DNA from 3 places in the Peribacillus simplex NBRC 15720 genome. Region 2 is predicted to be linked to each of the others. Evidence: riboswitches for the same ligand, from Rfam matches in the RefSeq annotation. Region 2 holds a riboswitch; each other region holds the start of a gene.

Region 1 (4,292 bases), 2.6 Mb from region 2:
GAACTTTAGAAAACCAGGCTTGACCGCATCAATCGCTTCAAACATCGGCTGAAATCCGCCAAAGTAATGAATCGGCAGATAAATCCCTAAGAATCCTATTATGGCGACCATCATGATATCTTTAATGACCGCTGTCCAAACTGAACCGTGTATACCGGAGATCATCACATAAATGGTAAGGCTGATTGCCCCCATCCAAACTGCCTCAGACATTGAGATGGCACCATAAGATGCTTCTGAGACAATGATCCCCAATCCTTTCAGCTGCACGACGATCACTGGAATCATGGACACCACACCGACAAGCGCAGCCAAAATTCCTAAACTGGGACTCTTATATTTGCTTACAAAGAAATCGGATTGAGACATCAGTTTATTTTCTTTGGCATATCTCCATATTTCCGGTAGGAGCCAATAGGATAATACGTAAGACAAAGTAATGTAAATTAGAACATATAGAGCGGGTGCGCCCTTGCCATAAGCCCAGCCGCTGCCGCCAAGGAAGGAGAAGGTCGTATAGATTTCCCCGGCCATCAGCAGAAAGACGAAAATCGCACCAAAACCACGTCCGCCCACCGTCCATTGTTCCAAGTCCATATCTTTCCCTTTTGAAGAGCGTATGCCTAAAAATATCGATAGAAGTAAAAATGCTAAAATGATTAAGAGAGCAATATTCATTCCTGGTCACCTTCCCGATTCCTGGGATCCAGCATATACATGATGCCCAGTATGGCAGAGGTAAGGACCACCCACATAGCCATCCAGAACATATTGAAAGGCATCCCTAATACATATGGTTCTATTTTATTAACAAAAGGTAGAAATCCTAGTATGCCTATAAAAGGAACTAGAGTAAGAATATATATAATCTTCATTAAACAAACCCCTCCGTTTTAAATAAAGTGAAACGTCCACCAATGGGGGTTTATTCTTCAATGCCACTGATGGATGGGTGGACCAAACCGGGATGAAAAATTCATACATGACGGATTGACCTTCTTTAAAGAAGGACCGCTAATATATATTAGCTTACACTATTTTGATATAAAATTTAATGCAGTTGCCTGATATATTTTAGCAACAACGCGCAGACAGCCGAACCCTGAAGTGTTTCATAAGACGGATAAAGCCTTGAATTCATATTGAGTTCAAGGCTTTATTTCCATTAGCTATCTTCTTTTCCGATAGTTATATAGTATCACCAAGAGTATGAACCAGATTGGGGTCAAGAGCAGTGATAGTCGTGTAGCTTCAGCGAATAGCATAACGATTAGGATGAACAGGAATAATCCTAAAATGGCGTAATTGACAAAGGGTGTAAAAGGAGCCTTGAAAGTCGATTCGGCTCTTAAGTCCGGTCGTGTTTTCGAATATTTGATATGGGAAATCAAAATGATGCTCCATACCCAAATGAAACAGATGGCACTTATGGTCGTCACAACGGTAAATGCCTGTTCCGGTATCAATTTGCTTAACAATGCCCCTAGTGAGACAACGATCGTTGATGTCAGCAAGGCATTGCTTGGAACAGCCTGCTTATTTAATTTTGCAAGCTTAGCAGGGGCTTCGTCATTCTTGCTTAACGTATAAAGTATTCGGCTTGTTGAAAACAAACCGCTGTTGCATGCAGAAGCAGCAGATGTCAAAACAACGAAATTGATGACCCCTGCAGCGACAGGAATGCCGATTAATGCAAATACTTCAACAAATGGGCTGCTCGAGGCATCCAATTGTGTCCAAGGGTTTACGCAGAGAATGACGAATAGGGCACCTACGTAAAAAAGTGAAATCCGGACGGGGATTTTATTGATGGCCGACGGAATGTTTTTTCTCGGGTTCGCCGTCTCTGCTGCGGAAACCCCGACCAATTCGACCCCTACAAAGGAGAAGACGACCAACTGTAAAGATAACAGGAATCCGGAAATGCCATTGGGGAACATACCCCCATGACTCCATAAGTTCGTTACGGAAACTGTTCCTGTATTTGTTTTGAAGCCGATGATCAAAAGAAAGATTCCTACGATGATCAAGGCGATGATCGTGATTACTTTAATGATGGCAAACCAGAATTCCAATTCGCCAAATAACTTAACGGTCAATAGGTTCAATCCTAACAGAACGACAAGGCATATTAGAGCCGGGACCCATTGAGGGATATCGAACCAGTATTGGATATAGACACCGACAGCGATGATATCGGCCATTGCGGTCATGATCCAACAGAACCAATAGGTCCATCCGGTGACGAACCCGGCCCATGGACCGATATATTCGGTTGCGAATTCAGTGAATGACGTATACCCTGCGTTGGATAAAAGCAATTCCCCTAAAGCCCTCATGACAAAAAACAAGGAAATCCCTATGATTAGATAGGTAAAGATGATGGATGGACCCGCCAATTGTATGGCTTTTCCTGATCCTAAAAATAAACCGGTACCAATGGTTCCTCCTATTGCAATCAGTTGTACATGACGATTCTTTAAATCTCTTTTTAATTCTTGTTTAGCCAATTCGTACGCCCCCATCTTTATAGTCTTGGTAGTGAATGATTTCAAACCTGCACGGTCTTGGAGAGAGGGACGTGATTTTTCGCCCAGCTTCCTTTCCTAATGGTTTCACGAGTGTGTTATTTACGTACAAACACAAAGTGGACAATAAAAAAAGAGATTGGATAATACCAATCTCTTAAAGGGTTCAGAATAACAATTTATCATTCGTTACTCTTCTGTCCTTTTGCCTGAGATTGTGAATCCTTCGGCGCTGCATCTTGTACAGTCTCTCCAGAAGCTGCTCCTGCTATAGTGTTATCCATAGCATTCATCGCTTGCTTGTATGCGGTTGTGAAAATGTCTGTCTGTGAAAGAGATGAAAGGCTCTTTCACGCTTGAACATTCATTATGCTTATAAAATAATATTGGAATTCTATCATCTATTCTTATATAGGTCAACAAATTATTTTGGTAGTTAACAGGCGTTTAAGTTTTTTTATTTATTAACGGTTACTTGGAGGGACTCCAAGTAAATATGATTTTTTTCCACTCTTTTTGAATCATCACTATTATAAAATACTGATCATCGCTTTATTAAAATGATATTTTTAGATTGGAAAAATCGCCAAGATATATTTGGCAACTGTTTATTTGAAAAATACATTTGTATTTTTACAGAATATTTACTATTATAAGATAAGAAAATAAAATTAAAGTATTATTGATATTGTTTCGATAGAAAATTTCTAACCGCAATAATTAATAGAGAGTACAGTGGTTGGCAAGGATAGAAAAGCATGCCGCTTATATTGCATCTGGGGGAGTTAATCATGTCAAACAAGGAATTAAAGCGAGGGCTGGAAGCACGTCATATTCAAATGATAGCTTTGGGCGGAACCATCGGAGTCGGGTTATTCATGGGATCGGCGAGCACGATCAAATGGACCGGGCCCTCTGTAATGCTTGCGTATGCCATCGCAGGTATTTTTATTTTTTTCATCATGCGTTCTATGGGTGAGATGCTATATTTAGAACCGACTACAGGTTCTTTTGCAACCTTTGCGAGCAGCTATATACATCCTTTGGCAGGTTATATGACTGCTTGGAGCAATTGGTTTCAATGGGTAATCGTCGGAATGTCCGAAATTATCGCGGTTGGGTTGTATATGCAATATTGGTTCCCGGAGTTACCTGCTTGGATACCAGGTGTGGTCGCCATGATCATCTTGGGAGCGGCCAACCTCATTTCCGTTAAATCCTTCGGGGAATTTGAATTTTGGTTTGCGCTTATAAAAATAATAACGATTGTATTGATGATCATTGCCGGCCTTGGCCTTATCTTCTTTGGAATAGGGAATGGTGGAGACGCAATTGGATTATCGAATCTTTGGGCAAACGGCGGCTTCTTCACGGGGGGCTGGACAGGATTCTTCTTCGCGCTTTCCCTTGTCGTGGCTTCCTATCAAGGCGTTGAGCTTATCGGCATCACTGCCGGAGAAGCGAAAAATCCAACGAAGACCGTAACAAAAGCGATCCAATCAATCATATGGCGCATTTTAATCTTTTATATTGGCGCCATATTCGTTATCGTGACAGTCTTCCCTTGGGATCAACTGGATGACTTAGGAAGTCCATTCGTTTCAACCTTTGCTAAAATAGGTATCACAGCAGCGGCAGGAATCATTAACTTTGTCGTTATCACAGCAGCCATGTCTGGATGTAACAGTGGGATTTTCAGTGCAGGTCGTATGCTTTACACATTAGCATTGAACGGCCAAGCTCCGAAAATATTTGCAAAAGTAT
Region 2 (4,292 bases):
ATTCATGTTGATCCCCCAATTCCTGCGCAAGTGCATCAATTTCTTCTTTTGTTCTAAGTTCAGTTACCGCAACCAGCATATGGTCTTTCAACTCAGGATAAACAGTCCCTAAATCGAAGCCGCCGATCATCCCTTTTTCAAAAAGGTTTTTATTGATTTCTGAAAACGAAGCAGGCAGTTTAATGACAAATTCATTAAACGAAGGACCGTCGAATATGACTTCCACCCCTTTTGCCATAATTGCTTTTTTCGCATAATGCGCTTTTTGAATATTTTGCACGGCCATTTCTTTGACACCCTTTTTCCCAAGCGCGGTCATTGCAACAGAAGCTGCCAAGGCATTCAAAGCTTGATTGGAACAAATGTTGGATGTGGCTTTGTCACGGCGAATGTGCTGTTCACGAGCTTGAAGCGTCAGCACAAATCCCCTTTTTCCATTTTCATCCACAGTTTGACCGACGAGTCGGCCCGGGACTTTCCGAACAAGTTTATTAGTAACGGCAAAATATCCACAATGGGGTCCACCAAATGCCGCCGGAATGCCGAATGGCTGAGCATCCCCCGTTACGATATCTGCACCGAGTGCACCAGGCGATGTCAAAGCTCCCAATGCCAGCGGATTACTTGAAACGATAAACATGGACTTGACGCCATGAATGATTTCTTCCATTTCTTTCAATGGCTCGATACGGCCAAAAAAGTTCGGATATTGCACGATCACCCCTGCAATGTCATCATTCGCCAATTCCCTTAAAGCAGCTAAGTCCGTCACACCGTCTTTAAATGGAATTTCGATTACTTCCACACGTTGCCCTTTCGCATATGTCTTCACAACTTCTCTTGATTCAGGATGAACCGCTCCTGAAATGAGAATCTTCTTGCGTCGTGTCTGGCCTGAAGCAAGCATGGCTGCTTCAGCTAGCGCCGTCCCGCCGTCATACATGGAGGAGTTAGCAACATCCATGCCAGTCAATTCACAAATCATTGTTTGATATTCAAAAATTGCCTGAAGCTCGCCCTGTGAAATTTCAGGCTGATAGGGTGTATAAGCCGTATAAAACTCAGAACGCGATAGAACATGATCGACGATGACCGGTGCATAATGGTCATAGACACCCGCACCAAGGAAGGAAGCATAGTTTTTAAGATCCGCATTCTTGGCAGCAAGCCTTGATAATTCTTTCATTAATGCAGGTTCCGATTTAGCAGGCTTGATATCGTATTCTCCTTGAAAACGAATGCTTTCAGGGATATCGTTGAAAAGTTCTTCTGCAGTAGTTACCCCTATCGCTTCCAGCATTTCTTGTTTATCTAGCTCTGTCATGGGTAAATAACGATGTTTCATCTAATGACCATTCCCCTCTATTTACGTGGTTTTTTATAAAAAGGTGTTTGTATTATAACGGCTTTCAAACGTTTGGAACGGATTTCCACTTCGACTTCCGCATCCAGCACCGAAAATTCCTTATCGATAAGTACCAATCCCACGTTTTTCTTCAACGTTGGTGATTGGGTACCGGTCGTGACCTCGCCAATGACTTTGTCACCGCTGTAGACCTTATACCCATGACGTGGAATGCCACGGTCAATCATTTCAATTCCCACAAGCTTGCGGGGAGCCCCTTTCTCCTTTTGCTCAGCAAGAACGGCTTTCCCGAAAAAATCAACTTCCTTATCCACTTTTACCGCAAAACCAATCCCGGCTTCTATCGGGGTGATGTCCGCTGAAAGCTCCTGCCCATACAGCGGCAGTTTCGCTTCAAAACGCAAGGTATCACGAGCACCTAAACCAATCGGCTGAACCCCCTCTTCCTTTCCGGCATCCATAATCGCCTTCCAAAGGGCAGGACCATTTTTACTGTCGCTATATATCTCAAAACCATCTTCACCAGTGTATCCAGTACGGGATACAATCGTGGATATACCGCTTATCATGACATTTTCCTTGAACTTGAAAAATCCAATTTCACTTAGCGCAGTATTTTCCGATAGTTTTTGTAATATCTTCTCTGCAGATGGTCCTTGAAGTGCCAGCTGTGTATAGTCACTCGATACATTCGTAATTTGGACATCTTCCGTTAAATTAGCTTGCAGCCAATTGAAATCTTTTTCTGTATTCGCTGCATTGACCACGAGAAGGTAGTCGTCCTCAGCCCTTTTATACACAATAAGATCATCAACCGTGCCTCCGTTTTCATAACACATGGCTGTATATTGGGCACCGCCCTGTTGCAGCTTTGAAATATCATTAGTCAGCATCTTCTGTAAAAAGGAAAGGCTCCCAGGACCCTTAACATCGACTTCCCCCATATGGGAAACATCGAATAACCCCGCTTTTGTACGTACGGCTTCATGTTCGTCCTTTATACCCGAAAATTGGACAGGAAGTTCCCAGCCGCCAAAATCAATCGTTTTACCTCCGTATTCACGATAAACCTCAAATAGTGGTGTTCTTTTTAAATTGGTCAAAAAATAACCCCCTTCAGATTTTTTTAAATTAATTGGCTTCATTATCAAAAGCTTCTTGTCATTACGCATCAGATATATCCTGATTCATGATGTAAAAAAAGCACAAAAAAGGACAGAGAAAGCCCGTTTGAGCTTTTTCTCTGTCCTGAAACCTGAAAGTTTACCTATATAATAGGTTTTCCCCTTTGGTGGCCCTCCCAAAACGGGCGGCGCTCTCCAGAGTTGCGTCCAATAAGAGTTCTTTTGCCTGAGAGATTCACTGCTAAGTTTGCTCCTTCGGCGCTACATCCGTAGTCTCTCCCCTTATCTTCACCCGCATATAAATGGTCTACCAATGAAAGGAAGCTAATAAGCCCCAAGCATCGGTAAAACCTTTGAGCATCATGGAATGCATTCTCTGCCAATTCTCCTAAAACTTCAGAAACCATTTGAGTGATCTCCTTCAGTAATCTTGGATAAATTAGGAGCCTGTAGCCCATACTAAGAAAACGCGAACTGCAAAAATCGATGTACAAAGATTCTTTGTAGCGTTTGGAAATTGGAATTTTCTAAATATACTTATATCCTACCCTAAGAAACTTAACTCTGCAATATCTTTTGAAGAGAAATATTTTTCTCACTTCACATATGAAATGTTCGGGTTTTGACCTTTTATTAAGGAAATTATGATTTAAGAGGGAGTTATTTCTATGAAAATCAATATATCCTTCAATTCTGAATGGAATGACGAGTTTCTGCAAAAGATGGAAAATGACGGTCCATGGGGAAATTGGGAGCTTTATAAATTGGCGGTTCAAATGGAGGAAAATCTTATCATCCCTGATTTTGAAGGTTTACAGGCGCCTAAGCACCTTCCGCAGTTAACCCCGCTTCCCCATCAATTGGAAGCAGCCAAGCAAGTGGTGGAAAAGATGAATGGAAAGGCCATTTTAGCTGATGAGGTAGGTCTCGGAAAAACAATTGAAGCAGGCTTGATCCTAAAAGAGTATATGATTAGAGGCCTTGTAAAAAAAGTATTGATCCTTGTTCCGGCTTCCCTTGTCACACAATGGGCTTTTGAATTGAATACCAAGTTTCATATTCCTGCAGTCGTTCAGAGAAAAAGTTATGTTTGGGAATCCTGTGATGTGGTCATTTCATCCATTGATACAGCGAAACGCGCCCCACATCGAGATATCATTTTCAATCAGGAATATGATTTCATCATTATTGATGAAGCTCATAAACTTAAAAATAATAAGACGAAGAATTATGAATTCGTCCAAAATCTGAAAAAGAAATTTTGTTTACTCCTGACAGCGACTCCGATTCAAAATAAAGTCGAGGAAATCTTTCACCTCGTTTCATTATTGAAACCAGGTCACTTGGGAAATGCCTCACTCTTTTCGGAAAAGTATAAAGGGAAAGGCCGGAACATAATTGAAGATGAACACCTAAAGGAACTGGTCAACACTGTCATGATTCGAAACCGGCGGGCCGATACTGGTATTGAATGGACAAAACGACATGTGGAAACCATCACCATTGAATTTTCTCCAACGGAACAAGCATTGTACGATGCTGTTTCAAAATTCAAGCCTATTTCGGACGGATCAAAAGGAAGCGCCTTTTCGGCTCTCACTCTCCAAAGGGAAGCATGCAGCAGCAGAGAGGCGGTCTTTTATACATTAAAGAATATGAGAGATAAATATGATCAGCCTTCCCCTGACTTTTTGGCAAAGCTTGATGATTTATTTTCTAAAGTGAATGAAACGGTTCAGAACTCCAAGGCTGAAAAAGCTTTGGAACTGATCAAGAAGATTGATGACAAAGTAATTATCTTT
Region 3 (4,292 bases), 460 kb from region 2:
GAATGACGATGGCTTTATCGAATAAAAAAATTCTTGTTTTCCTGATAATCAGCAGTTTGATTGTGGGATGCTCAGGTATTGAGAGGCAAACCGAAAAGGCAATGAAGGCCGCAGAATTGGCTTTTCGTGACGACGAAAAACAGCCCAATCTCGAGGCAGGACTTATTCAGGTCTATCTGCCAAAGGATTTTAAGGTAGTAGAAGAACATGACAATAATTTGATTTTACAAAAAGGTGATAAGATTTATATATTATTTGTCAATCCAAATGAAAAAGAAGACAGCTCCGTTTTATATTTGGCGATAAAGGAACAAAAGGATCAATATGTAGTGCTGCATTCTTTTCAAACTGATGATAAATTCGGCTTTATCTCGATCAAAGAGATACCGAAAGAAAAGTATGAGCTTGCAGTGGGGATCGGAGGAGTCAAGCTGACAACCGAAACGGATAAAGATCAATTAAAAACCGATGCGAAACAAATGATGGAAATCGTTTCGTCAGTGCCTCAAAAATAAGATGACCCGGCCGTTAAACCAATCCGAATTAATGGTTGATTCGCGGAGAGTCTGGTATGATGGGATTATAAAAAATAAGGTGTCATTTTGAGCAGGAGGAATATTCAAATGGAAAATTTACAAACCGTTGAGCAATATGATGCATTGAAAAATGAAGGCAAACATATCTTTCTTTTTTCAGCAACATGGTGTGGAGATTGCCGTGTAATCGAACCGATAATACCTGAGATAGAAACGAAATTTCCTGACTTTACATTCATTTATGTTGACCGTGATGAATTCATCGATGTGTGTGCAGCTAATGATGTATTCGGTATACCAAGTTTCATTGCGTATGATAATGGCAAAGAGCTAGGCAGATTCGTAAGCAAGGATCGCAAAACACAAGAACAAATTGAGGAATTCATACAATCACTATAAACAATTTCCCCTTCTCGCTGGGGATTTTTCAATGAAGAGGAGGGTCAGTCATGAAAATGGACAGCACAAAGCTGAAAAATATCTTGAAGGAACGTTTAAAAGATGAGAATCGCACATTCAAATTCGATAGCAAGCAAGATACGTTACGAGTGGAAAATGTGAAGACCGGGAAAGGGATCACCATCGAGTTGCCCCCTGTGCTTGCTAACTATGAAAACGTACAGGAAAAAGCCATCGATGAAATTACCTATTACGTGGAAGAGGCCCTGAATGTGATGGGGGAAGAACACAGCATGGAAGGCAAGGAGAAATTCATTTTCCCAGTCATTCGCTCGACCTCCTTTCCAATGGAATCGGAAGAAGGAAATCCATTTTTATTCGATGAGCATACGGCTGAAACACGGATTTTTTATGCCCTTGATTTAGGGAAAACCTACCGTCTCATAGATGAAAAGATGATTCAACGGGAAAATTGGCAGGGTGACAGGATCCGTGAAATTGCTCTTTTCAATGCCCGTTCCCTATCCACTGAAATGAAGTCGGATATCGTTGCAGGTAATGCATTTTATTTTTTGAACACGAATGATGGATATGATGCCAGCAGGATCCTGAATGAATCCTGGCTCCGGGAAATGAAGGACAAGATCGAGGGAACCATGGCTGTGGCCATACCGCATCAGGATGTCATTATCATTGCCGATGTGAAGAATGATACGGGCTATGATATTCTTGCGCAAATGGCGATGAGCTTCTTTGCCAGCGGTCATGTTCCGATAACGGCTCTATCATTCCTTTATGAAGAAAATGAGTTGGAGCCCATCTTCATTATGGGTAAAAACAAAAAGCGTGAACAATAATATATTGAATCACATAAGGACCGTGTCAGCATCTGGCAGCGGTCCTTTTAAAGTTTAGTAGAGTCTCCTGAATTTCGATAAGGGAATCTAAGGGAAATTTGTTGATATTTGTTATTTGATGGGTGATAATATAATTGTAATATTTTGAAAACATAAAAATAAAACAATAGAACAAGCGATGAACGTTGTGGGAGAGTGCAAAGCATTGAGCCACCGAAGGAGCAAGTTCCAAAAATATCCCTTGGAGCAAATCTCTCAGGTAAATGGAACCACAGCTGGACGCAACTCTGGAGAGCGCGCAGGAAGTGTGCCACCAACGGGGAAATCTCCATGACCAAAATGGAGCTAAACTCTCAGGTAAAAGGACAGAGAAGGGAGCAGTTAGTTTACGCGACCCTTCTCTGTCCTTTTTTATTTGGCTTTTTGCATACAAAAGGTTTGCAGCGAACATGGAACTTAATAATATACTAATCAACTTGAAATAAGGGGGAGAATATTCGTGAACGTGAAAAGCAAATTAATGAACATGCTGGAAGCCCGTGAAGGGGAAATGGTTCAAATCCGCCGTCATTTACACGAGAATCCGGAGCTATCCTTTAAAGAAGAGAAAACGGCACAATATATCATTGATTTTTATAAGGGAAAAGATGTGTCGATTCAAACGAATGTAGGAAACGGATTAGGGATCATCGTAACGATCGAAGGCGGAAAACCAGGGAAAACGATAGGTCTCCGTGCGGATTTCGATGCATTGCCGATTACAGAAGAAGCGGAGGTCCCGTTCCGTTCAAAAAATGAAGGTGTCATGCATGCTTGCGGACACGATGGGCATACCGCTTATTTATTGGTACTGGCAGACTGCATCAATGAGCTGAAAGATTCCCTATCAGGTACGATCAAAATAATCCATCAACATGCAGAAGAAACACCCCCAGGTGGAGCAAAAAGCATTATGGAATCAGGGTTTTTGGATGAACTGGATGCTGTTTTTGGAATCCATTTATTTCCCTCGCACCCAGCAGGGGTTGTCGGGTATCGCGGCGGCTATTCGATGGCTGGAAGGACCTATTTCAAGTTAGCGATAAAGGGTGTAGGCGGCCATGGATCATCCCCGCATATGGCTAATGATGCCATTGTGGCAGGCGCGCATTTTGTGACAGCCGTACAAACCGTAGTCAGCCGTCGCTTGAACCCTTTTGATATGGGCGTAGTCACAATCGGCTCCTTCGATGGAAAAGGAAGCTTTAATGTCATTAAAGATCGTATAGAAATTGAAGGGGATGTCCGTTACATGACAGCAGAGACCGAACGGCTGATCGATAAGGAAATCCACCGGATCGTCAAAGGAATAGAAACGGAATTTGATGTTCAGTGCGAACTTACATATGTGCCCGATTATCCTCCGTTATATAATGACCCTGAACTGACTGGATTTGTGAAAAATAGCCTGGAAAGCATGAATGACAAAGATATTAAAAAGGTCGTGGAATTTCCGGTTTTCTCAGGTTCAGAGGATTTTTCATATTATGCAGAAAAGATTCCTGGCTGCTTCTTTTACATTGGCTGTAAACCGAAAGGGGTGGAGATGGCATATTTCAATCACCATCCTAAATTCGACATTGATGAAGATGCCCTTTTGATCGCTTCCAAATCAGTGGCGCAGGTTGTATGCAGTTTTTATGAATGGAAATAGTCCTTTTGGTCTTTGTTTGCAAAAAAAACGCTGGAACCCACAAAACACCGTTCAGTATTAACGAACGGTGTTTTATGGGTTTCGGCAGGTATTGGATGCCAACGGAGGTTTCGTGAAGGATGATGCAATGAATTGCCAGTCTGCTTTTTCGGCTGCATGAAAACTTAATCTCTTTGTAAACGCGATTTAACAGCGGTGTTTTATTTAAATAGTAGACTAGGGGCTAATGTTATTTCGCGATGGATAGGTTTAAACTCATTCCAGAAGGGGTTTAATAGGGTAGGAGTTCTGCGAAATACGTTAAGTTAGTAAGAATGCGATAAAAAAATAGATACTAATCCCAATTTAGCTTAAATTTTCTCGATATTTTAAAAATAACTGGTAGAATTAGTTACATAACTACAGATGTAGAAAGAGTGATAGTTTTGAAATGGCTAAATAAGATGAAAAAATGGTTCCAAGCAGAGGAAATTATCGAAATCGAAGAAATTATTATAGATGAACCGCTTGATGAAGAGACATTAAGGAAAATGGATTTTTCGAAGCTTTCGAAGTCAAAGGAAGAAGAAATAAAGGTTTACAATCAAAAAGTAGAAAAAATGTCCCAGACGCCGGACCCGGATACGAAAATCCTGTTTCAATATCCAAAAGGACAGTTCAAGTTTCCGCTCATTCCAGACCGGGAGCAGAATAAACGAAAGCCCAGGGAAAGAAACAGGGAAGAACACGAACCCAAACAGGGGAAGAATGTGACCAAAGAAACGACGAGAAGGCCTGGAAAGGATCCAGAACCAAAACGGAGAAGCT

What was found. Region 2 has a riboswitch for glycine ahead of gcvT (glycine cleavage system aminomethyltransferase GcvT). Riboswitches for the same ligand answer to the same signal wherever they lie in the genome.
Region 1: linked by a shared signal. The riboswitch ahead of BS1321_RS09235 (amino acid permease) and the one ahead of gcvT (glycine cleavage system aminomethyltransferase GcvT) in region 2 are both predicted to bind glycine.
Region 3: linked by a shared signal. The riboswitch ahead of BS1321_RS19520 (amidohydrolase) and the one ahead of gcvT (glycine cleavage system aminomethyltransferase GcvT) in region 2 are both predicted to bind glycine.

The regions. Positions count from the first base shown of each region.
Region 1 covers NZ_CP017704.1:1,935,209-1,939,500, reverse strand. The annotation lists gene BS1321_RS09245 (sodium:solute symporter family protein) at 1-678, opposite strand, end outside; gene BS1321_RS09240 (DUF3311 domain-containing protein) at 675-875, opposite strand; gene BS1321_RS09235 (amino acid permease) at 1,170-2,510, opposite strand; glycine riboswitch at 2,716-2,794, opposite strand; gene BS1321_RS09230 (amino acid permease) at 3,320-4,292, shown strand, end outside.
Region 2 covers NZ_CP017704.1:4,494,692-4,498,983, reverse strand. The annotation lists gene gcvPA (aminomethyl-transferring glycine dehydrogenase subunit GcvPA) at 1-1,345, opposite strand, end outside; gene gcvPB (aminomethyl-transferring glycine dehydrogenase subunit GcvPB) at 1-6, opposite strand, end outside; gene gcvT (glycine cleavage system aminomethyltransferase GcvT) at 1,363-2,469, opposite strand; glycine riboswitch at 2,608-2,691, opposite strand; glycine riboswitch at 2,695-2,782, opposite strand; gene BS1321_RS21730 (DEAD/DEAH box helicase) at 3,159-4,292, shown strand, end outside.
Region 3 covers NZ_CP017704.1:4,033,235-4,037,526, forward strand. The annotation lists gene BS1321_RS19505 (hypothetical protein) at 9-515, shown strand; gene BS1321_RS19510 (thioredoxin family protein) at 624-935, shown strand; gene BS1321_RS19515 (DUF1444 domain-containing protein) at 986-1,792, shown strand; glycine riboswitch at 1,971-2,074, shown strand; gene BS1321_RS19520 (amidohydrolase) at 2,298-3,485, shown strand; gene BS1321_RS19525 (DNA translocase FtsK) at 3,911-4,292, shown strand, end outside.